2 linked regions of the Ruegeria pomeroyi DSS-3 genome follow. The protein of the gene in region 2 interacts with the protein of the main gene of each other region in a pairwise test. Links are inferred from orthologs where the notes say so. Each region holds a gene or a part of one and is shown on either strand. Other genes may lie near its edges.

Region 1 (4,287 bases), 1.8 Mb from region 2 along the record:
CGGCAGATTAACCTTTATTCGTCACGGTTAATTCCAGTACGGAATAGCGTTTAAGGCGGAGAACTGAGATGCGCATACTTTTAGTCGAGGATGATCCGACGACGTCCAAGAGCATCGAACTGATGCTGACCCATGCCAATCTGAACGTCTATGCGACCGATCTCGGCGAAGAAGGCATCGACCTGGCGAAACTTTACGACTACGATCTGATCCTGCTCGACATCAATCTGCCCGACATGAACGGGCATGAGGTGCTGCGCCAGCTGCGCATGTCGCGGATCGAAACCCCCATCCTGATCCTGTCGGGCGTCGACGATACCGAGAGCAAGATCAAGGGCTTCGGCTTTGGCGCCGACGATTATCTGACCAAACCCTTCCATCGCGAGGAACTGGTGGCGCGCATTCATGCCATCATCCGCCGCTCGAAGGGGCATTCGCAATCGGTGATCCGCACCGGCAAGATCTCGGTCAATCTGGATGCCAAGACGGTCGAGGTCGAGGGCCAGCCGGTGCATCTGACCGGCAAGGAATACCAGATGCTCGAACTGCTGTCGCTGCGCAAGGGCACCACCCTGACCAAGGAGATGTTCCTGAACCATCTCTATGGTGGCATGGACGAGCCCGAGCTGAAGATCATCGACGTGTTCATCTGCAAGCTTCGCAAGAAGCTGAGCAATGCAACCGGAGGAGAGAATTACATCGAAACGGTCTGGGGGCGGGGCTATGTGCTGCGCGATCCGCAGGCCGACGGGTTGCCCGATCCACGGATCGCGGTCAACGCCTGAACAGCCAGTCGCGAGTCCAGCGCGGCACCACCACTCACGCAGACTGATCTGGACCTGACCATGGCCTCGCCCTATCACTGGTCGCAAAGACCAGACAGACCGGGCGGGGCCATGACAGTTTCAGAACCCATCGAGACAATGACCGAGGCAGAGGCCGCGCAGGAGCTGGCGCGGCTGGCGGGGCTGTTGGCACAGGCCAATCTCGCCTATCACACGCTGGATGCGCCCGAGATTTCGGATGCGGATTATGACGCGCTGAAACAGCGCAATGCCGAGATCGAGGCGCGATTCCCCCACCTCAAACGTCCCGACAGCCCCAGCGAGCAGGTGGGCGCCCGCCCGGGCGAGGGATTCTCCAAGGTCTCCCATGCGGTGCGGATGATGTCGCTGGGCAATGCCTTTGACGATGCGGATGTGGCGGATTTCGACCGCTCGATCCGCAAGTACCTGGGGTTGGATGTCGAAACAGCGCTGGCCTATACGGCCGAGCCCAAGATCGACGGGCTGTCCCTGTCGCTGCGCTATGAACAGGGCGTGCTGGTGCAGGCAGCGACCCGGGGCGATGGCGAGGTGGGCGAGAATGTCACCGCCAATGCCCGCACCATCGCTGATATCCCCGCCCGGATCGAGGGCGCGCCCGAGGTGCTGGAGGTGCGCGGCGAGGTCTATATGAGCCACGCGGATTTCGCCGCTCTCAATACCCGGCAAGAGGCCGAGGGCGGCAAGCTGTTTGCCAATCCCCGCAATGCCGCCGCCGGCTCGCTGCGCCAACTCGACGCTGCGATCACCCGGGCGCGGCCTTTGCGATTCTTCGCCTATTCCTGGGGTGAGCTCTCGGAACCGCTGGCAGAAACGCAAATGCAGGCCATCGAACGGCTGGCCGGCCTTGGCTTTCAGACCAACCCGCTGACCCGCCGCTGCGCTGATCTGGACGCGATGATCGCGCATTATCGCGATATCGAGGCGCAGCGCGCAACGCTGGGTTATGACATCGACGGTGTGGTCTACAAGCTGGACGATCTGGGGCTGCAGGCGCGGCTCGGCTTTCGGTCGACCACGCCGCGTTGGGCGATTGCGCATAAATTCCCCGCCGAACTGGCCTGGACCCGGCTTGAGGCGATCGACATTCAGGTGGGCCGCACCGGCGCGCTCAGCCCGGTGGCACGGCTGACCCCGGTCACCGTGGGCGGTGTAGTGGTGTCGAACGCCACACTGCATAACGAGGATTACATCGCCGGGCGCGACAGCCGGGGACAGGAGATTCGCGACGGAAAGGATATTCGCGTCGGCGACTGGGTGCAGGTCTATCGCGCCGGTGACGTGATCCCCAAGATCGCCGATGTCGATCTGAACAAGCGGCCAGAGGGCGCGAACCCCTTTGAGTTTCCAGAGCAATGTCCCGAGTGCGGCAGCCCCGCCATTCGCGAGGAAGGCGACGCCGTGCGCCGTTGCACCGGCGGTGTGATCTGCCCGGCGCAGGCGGTGGAAAAGCTCAAGCATTTTGTCAGCCGCGCCGCCTTTGACATCGAAGGGCTGGGCGCCAAGCAGGTGGAACAGTTTCACGCCGATGGCTGGATCCGTGAGCCCGCCGATATTTTCGAGCTGCGCAGCCGCTATGGCGAGGGGCTGCAACAGCTGAAGAACCGCGAGGGCTGGGGTGAGAAATCGGCAACCAACCTGTTTCAGGCCATCGACGACAAGCGCCGCATTCCGCTGGCCCGTCTGATCTTTGCCCTGGGCATCCGCCACGTGGGCGAGGTGGGCGCCAAGGATCTGTCGCTGCATTATCGAGACTGGGACGCGATGGCAGCGGCACTGGACACAGCGCGCCTCGCCGCACTCGCCCATCGTGCCGCCGATACCGCCGAAGAGCAGGAGCGCCAGCAGGCCCAGGCCGAGGGCCGCCGGGCCCGCATCAGCGATACCCGCGCCGCTGTGATCGCCGCGCAAGAGGTGCCGCCCGAGGCCGCCGCCGCCTGGGCCGACCTGATCGGCGTCGACGGGATCGGCGCTACGCTGGGCCTGTCCTTGTCCGATGCCTTTGCCAATGGTGACGAACGTGCCGCCTTTGATCGGCTGAGCGCGCATCTGACGGTGATCCCCCCCGATGCCCCGGCACGCGACAGCCCGGTTGCGGGCAAGACCGTGGTCTTTACCGGCTCGCTGGAAAAGATGACCCGGGCCGAGGCCAAGGCCCGGGCCGAGGCGCTGGGGGCCAAGGTTGCAGGCTCGGTCAGCAAGAAGACCGATCTGCTGGTGGCCGGGCCGGGCGCGGGCTCCAAGCTCAAGACCGCCGAGAGCCTGGGGATCGAAACCCTGGACGAAGACGGCTGGCTGAAACTGATCGAGGGGCTATGAGCGGGCGGCCGGAACAGCTCTTCCCGCTGTTCGCGGGTCTGGAGACGCTCGAAGGGGTGGGGCCCAAGACCGCGCAGCTGTTTGCGCATCTGGATGTGGAAACCCCGCGCGACCTGTTGTTTTCGCTGCCTTATTCCGTTGTCGACCGACGCCGCCGCGACACGATCCGGGGCGCCGATCTGCCCGCGACGCTGACGGTCGAGGTGACGGTGGGCGCCCATCGCCCGGCCCGCGGGCGTGGCGGCGCCTATCGTATCTTTGTCGAGGATGCGCAGGCCGATTTCCAGCTGGTCTTCTTTCACGCGCGCGGCGACTATCTGAAAAAGGTGCTGCCCGAAGGGTCGCGCCGCGTCGTGTCGGGCAAGGTCGAGCTGTTCGATGGTATGGCCAACATGGTCCATCCCGACCACATCCTGCCGGTGGCCGAAGCGGGCGAGATCCCCGAATTCGAACCAGTCTACCCGCTGACCCAAGGGGTGAGCCAGCGCACTGCCTTCAAGGCGGCGCGATCGGCGCTGGCACGGCTGCCCGATCTGGCCGACTGGATCGACCCGGCCCTGCGCGCGCGCGAAGGCTGGCCGGACTGGGCCGATGCGATGCGCGCGGCCCATGCGCCGCAGGGGCTGGACGATGTGGCCGCCACCGCCCCGGCGCGGATGCGGCTGGCTTACGATGAACTCTTTGCCCATCAGCTGACCCTGGCACTGGCGCGGCGGCGCGAGCGCAAGGCGCGCGGCATCTCCAGCGTGGCGACCGGCGCGCTGCAATCGCGGGTGCTGGCCAGCCTGCCGTATCGCCCCACCAACGCCCAGGCCCGCGCGATCGAAGAGATCGCCGCCGACATGGCGGCGCCCGCGCGGATGAACCGGCTGTTGCAGGGCGATGTGGGCGCGGGCAAGACGCTGGTGGCCTTCATGGCGCTGCTGGTTGCGGTCGAGGCGGGCGGGCAGGGGGTGATGATGGCCCCCACCGAGATCCTCGCCCGCCAGCATCTCGAAGGGCTGCGCCCGCTGGCCGAAGAGGCCGGCGTGGTGCTTGAACTGCTGACGGGGCGCGACAAGGGGGCCGAGCGGCGCGCCAAGCTGGCGGCGCTGAAAAAGGGCGATATCTCGATCCTGGTCGGCACCCATGCGGTGTTCCAGGC
Region 2 (4,456 bases):
CATCGTGTTTCCCTCGGTTTTCATTCATACGCCCAAACCAGTGAATCCGGCGTGGGTATGGACAGGGGTTTCGCTCTTTCGCCCCCCTGTTTGCAAGTCTTGGCGGCAAGCCCGACGCAAAGTCGTCACGGATGGTGCAGCTTTGCCACAGTCCGGTGACCCGGCAGCGGTTTTTCCCCCTCACGGCCCATCAGAAAACAGACAAATCCGCCTCGTACGCGCGCGTTCCCCCTATAGAGGCTTGCTCCCCTCACGTGGCTTGGGTAGGACATTTCCCAACAGAAAGCAGCGGGACCGTCCAATGACCTTGCAGAACGCGTTCAAAGCCACCCTCGTCCTTGCCCTGTGCCTGGGCGTGGCTGCCTGCGGCAACCGGCGCGCGGGCGTGCGCATCACGGACGCACCGCCGGCGGACGATTCCTATATCACCAACAACCGCGAAAGCGCGCCTACCAATTACGAGAAATCCTCGATCTGGGATGTGTTCGGCCCCTCCAAGGCCGAGCAGACTGTTCAGGTGAACCGTTATCTCTGGGCGGCCTCGCTGGATGTGCTCAGCTTTCTGCCGATCCAGTCGGTCGATCCATTCACCGGCGTGATCGTCACCGGATATGGCACCCCGCCGGGTGGCGGCCGCTCGTACCGGGCCACCGTGCATATCAAGGATCCCGCACTTGAGGCGCGGTCGTTGAAAGTGTCGCTGCAAACCAGCGGTGGCTCACCGGTCAGCGCCGCAACCGCCCGCGCGGTCGAAGACGCGATTCTGTCGCGGGCGCGCCAGCTACGCATTGGCGACGACAAACTCTAGAACCTCGCGCCAATTCGCTTTATCACCACGCCGGGTTCACGCCCGGCGTTTGCATTCATCAAGGACCAGAACCGCCATGTCGCGCTATTCCGCCACCGAAATCGAAGCCAAATGGCAAGAGGCCTGGGACAAGGCCGGTATCTTCAGGGCCGCGCGCACGGCGGACAAGCCGAAATACTACGTGCTCGAGATGTTCCCCTATCCGTCGGGGCGCATCCATATCGGCCATGTGCGCAACTACACGATGGGCGACGTGATCGCGCGCTACAAGCTGTCGAACGGGTTCAACGTGCTGCATCCGATGGGCTTCGATGCCTTTGGCATGCCCGCCGAAAACGCAGCCATGGCCAGCGGCGGCCACCCCAAGGACTGGACCTACAAGAACATCGAGACCATGGTCGCGCAGATGAAGCCGCTGGGCTTTGGCCTCGACTGGTCGCGCATGTTCGCCACCTGCGACCCGGAGTATTACGGTCAGCAGCAGGCGTTGTTCCTCGATTTCCTTGAAAAAGGGCTGGTTTATCGCAAGAACGCGGTAGTGAACTGGGACCCGGTCGACATGACCGTTCTGGCCAATGAGCAGGTCGAGGACGGGCGCGGCTGGCGCTCGGGCGCGCTGGTGGAACGGCGCGAACTGACGCAATGGTTCTTCAAGATCTCGGACATGTCGGGCGAGTTGCTGGACGCGCTCGACACGCTGGATGACTGGCCCGCCAAAGTGAAGTTGATGCAGGCCAACTGGATCGGCAAGTCGCGCGGTCTGCAATTTTCCTGGGCGCTGACCGAGCCTGCGCATGGTATCGAGGCGCTCGACGTCTATACCACGCGGCCCGACACGCTGATGGGGGCATCCTTCCTTGGTATTTCCCCCGACCACCCGCTGACCAAGGCGCTGGAGGCCGAGAACCCCGACCTCGCCGCCAAGGTGGCCGAGATGCGCAAGGGCGGCACCACCGAGGAAGCCATTGAAAAGGCCGAGAAGCTGGGCGCCGATACCGGGTTGCGCGTGCGCCATCCGCTGAACCCGGATTGGGAACTGCCGGTCTGGGTCGCCAACTTCATCCTGATGGATTACGGCACCGGCGCGATCTTTGCCTGCCCGGCACATGACCAGCGTGACCTCGATTTCTGCCGCAAATACGACCTGCCGGTGATCGACACCTTCGTGGCGCTCGACGATCCCAAGCCGATCGCGACCGAGGCCTTTGTGCCGCTGAAAACCGAAAAGGTGAAATGGATCGACCATTTCGCCGGGCTGGATGTGGCCACCGGGCAAGAGGCGATCGACACCACCATCGACTGGATGGAGGCCAAGGGCCTGGGCACCGGCGTCACCAAGTTCCGCCTGCGCGACTGGGGCCTGTCGCGCCAGCGTTATTGGGGCTGCCCGATTCCCGTTGTGCATTGCGATGCCTGCGGCGTGGTGCCGGAGAAAAAGGAAAACCTGCCCATCCGCCTGCCCGACGATGTCACCTTTGACGTGCCCGGCAACCCGCTGGACCGTCACCCGACCTGGCGCGACTGCGCCTGCCCGTCCTGTGGCAAACCCGCCCGGCGCGAGACCGATACGATGGACACGTTTGTTGACAGCTCGTGGTATTTCGCCCGCTTCACCGCGCCGCGTGCCGAAACACCCACCGATATGGCCGAGGCCGAATACTGGATGAATGTCGACCAGTATATCGGCGGCATCGAACACGCGATTCTGCACCTGCTCTATTCGCGCTTCTTCGCCCGCGCGATGCATATCTGCGGCCACCTGCCCGAGAAGTCGAAAGAGCCGTTCAACGCGCTCTTTACGCAAGGAATGGTGACGCACGCGATCTACAAGACCACCGGCGCCGATGACCGCCCGGTCTATCACTATCCCGAGGCGGTACGGCTTGAGGGCGGCAAGGGGTATCTCGAGGACGGCACCGAGGTCGAGATCATCCCTTCGGCCAAGATGTCGAAATCCAAGAACAACGTGGTCGACCCGGTCGCCATCATCGATCGTTTCGGCGCCGATACCGCACGCTGGTTCGTGCTGTCCGACAGCCCGCCGGAGCGGGATGTGGAATGGACAGATGCCGGTGCCGAGGCCGCACACAAGCACCTGAACCGGGTCTGGAACCTGTGCGACAGGATCGCCGCAATGGACTCCGCCGCGCCTGGCGAAGGGGATGACGACCTGCTGCGTGAAATGCACAAATGCATTCGCGATGTCACCAACGGGATCGAAAGCTTCGGCTTCAACGCCTCGATTGCCAAGCTCTATGCCTTCACCAACACGCTGGCGAAATCCAAAGCTGGCGCGGCGGCGCAAAAGCAGGCAATCATGACCCTGGCACAGCTGATGTCGCCGATGACCCCGCACCTGGCCGAGGACATCTGGGCCCATCAGGGCGGCGAGGGGCTGATTGCGGCGGCGCCCTGGCCGGTCGCGGACGAGGCGATGCTGGTCGATGCGCTGGTCACCCTGCCGGTGCAGATCAACGGCAAGCGCCGCGCGGAAATCAGCGTGCCCGCAGACATGGACAAGACGCAGGTTGAAAAACTGGCCCTCTCCACCGATGCTGTGCAAAAGGCGCTGGATGGCGCCGCCCCGAAAAAGGTGATCGTCGTGCCGGGTCGGATCGTCAATGTGGTCGTGTAACCGCAGAACCCTGCTGATGCTGCCGGTGGCGCTGGCCGCCTGCGGCCTGCAGCCGGTCTATGGCCCCGGCGGCGCCGGTGACGCGCTGCGCGGCCGGGTCGAGGTTTCGGCCCCCGATGATGCCGAAAGCTATTGGCTGGTGCAGAATCTGGAACAAAACCTTGGCCGGACCGCCGCTGCCGGTACCGACTATCTGCTGGACGTCAAGGTGCGCACTGCCTCGCAGGGTCAGGCGATCACCGCCTCGAACGACACCACGCGCTATTCCATCGTCGGCACCGCCACCTATACGCTGACCGGCAAGGAGAGCGGCGCGGTGATGGCCTCGGGCGAGGTGCGCAGTTTCACCGGATATTCCGCGACCGGCTCGACCGTGGACACGCTGGCCGCTGAACGCGATGCCCGTCATCGCCTGATGGTGATTCTCTCCGATCAGCTGGTCACCCAGCTTTACGCAACGCTGGACCCGCCGGCATGAAGCTGTCCCCGCGCGAGGCGGATGGCTATTTCGCCCGTCCCGACGCGGGCAAGACCGGTATCCTGATCCACGGGGCCGATGCCATGCGCATCGCGCTGAAACGCCAGCAGATCATCGCGGCACTTCTTGGCCCGGGTGGCGAGGAAGAGATGCGCCTGACCCGGATGCCCGGGGCCGAGTTGCGCAAGGACGCGGCCCAGCTTCTGGATGCGGTCAAGGCGGTGGGCTTCTTTCCCGGCCCGCGCGTGGTCTTTGTCGAGGATTGCCCCGAAACCTCGGCCCCTGCGGTGCTGACGGCGCTGGAGGACTGGCAGCCGGGCGATGCCCAGATCGTGGTGACCGCCGGCCAGTTGAAACCCAGTTCCAAGATCCGCAAGGCGTTCGAAACCCATCCCAACGCCTATGCCGCCGGTATTTATGACGACCCGCCCTCGCGGGCCGAGATCGAGCGGATGCTGTCCGCCGCCGGAATCCGCGACGTTCCGCCCGAGCCGATGACGGTCCTGTCCGATCTGGCGCGCGATCTGGGGCCGGG

What was found.
Region 1: the proteins of leuS (region 2) and ligA interact in binary tests that used the Escherichia coli proteins (3 or more experiments, as listed by UniProt). The link is inferred for Ruegeria pomeroyi DSS-3 from one-to-one orthologs.

What each region holds. Positions count from the first base shown.
Region 1 is NC_003911.12:1,785,272-1,789,558, forward strand. The notes cover bases 580-3,533. They hold ligA (NAD-dependent DNA ligase LigA), read left to right. Parts: upstream 580-923; coding sequence 924-3,143; downstream 3,144-3,533. Other genes in these bases: ctrA (response regulator transcription factor CtrA), read left to right, coding at 580-785; recG (ATP-dependent DNA helicase RecG), read left to right, coding at 3,140-3,533. Also shown: more of ctrA, read left to right, coding at 69-579; more of recG, read left to right, coding at 3,534-4,287. UniProt on the Escherichia coli protein: DNA ligase that catalyzes the formation of phosphodiester linkages between 5'-phosphoryl and 3'-hydroxyl groups in double-stranded DNA using NAD as a coenzyme and as the energy source for the reaction.
Region 2 is NC_003911.12:3,633,670-3,638,125, forward strand. The notes cover bases 541-3,663. They hold leuS (leucine--tRNA ligase), read left to right. Parts: upstream 541-884; coding sequence 885-3,443; downstream 3,444-3,663. Other genes in these bases: SPO_RS17370 (DUF3576 domain-containing protein), read left to right, coding at 541-808; lptE (LPS assembly lipoprotein LptE), read left to right, coding at 3,430-3,663. Also shown: SPO_RS17365 (porin), read right to left, coding at 1-3; more of SPO_RS17370, read left to right, coding at 302-540; more of lptE, read left to right, coding at 3,664-3,921; holA (DNA polymerase III subunit delta), read left to right, coding at 3,918-4,456.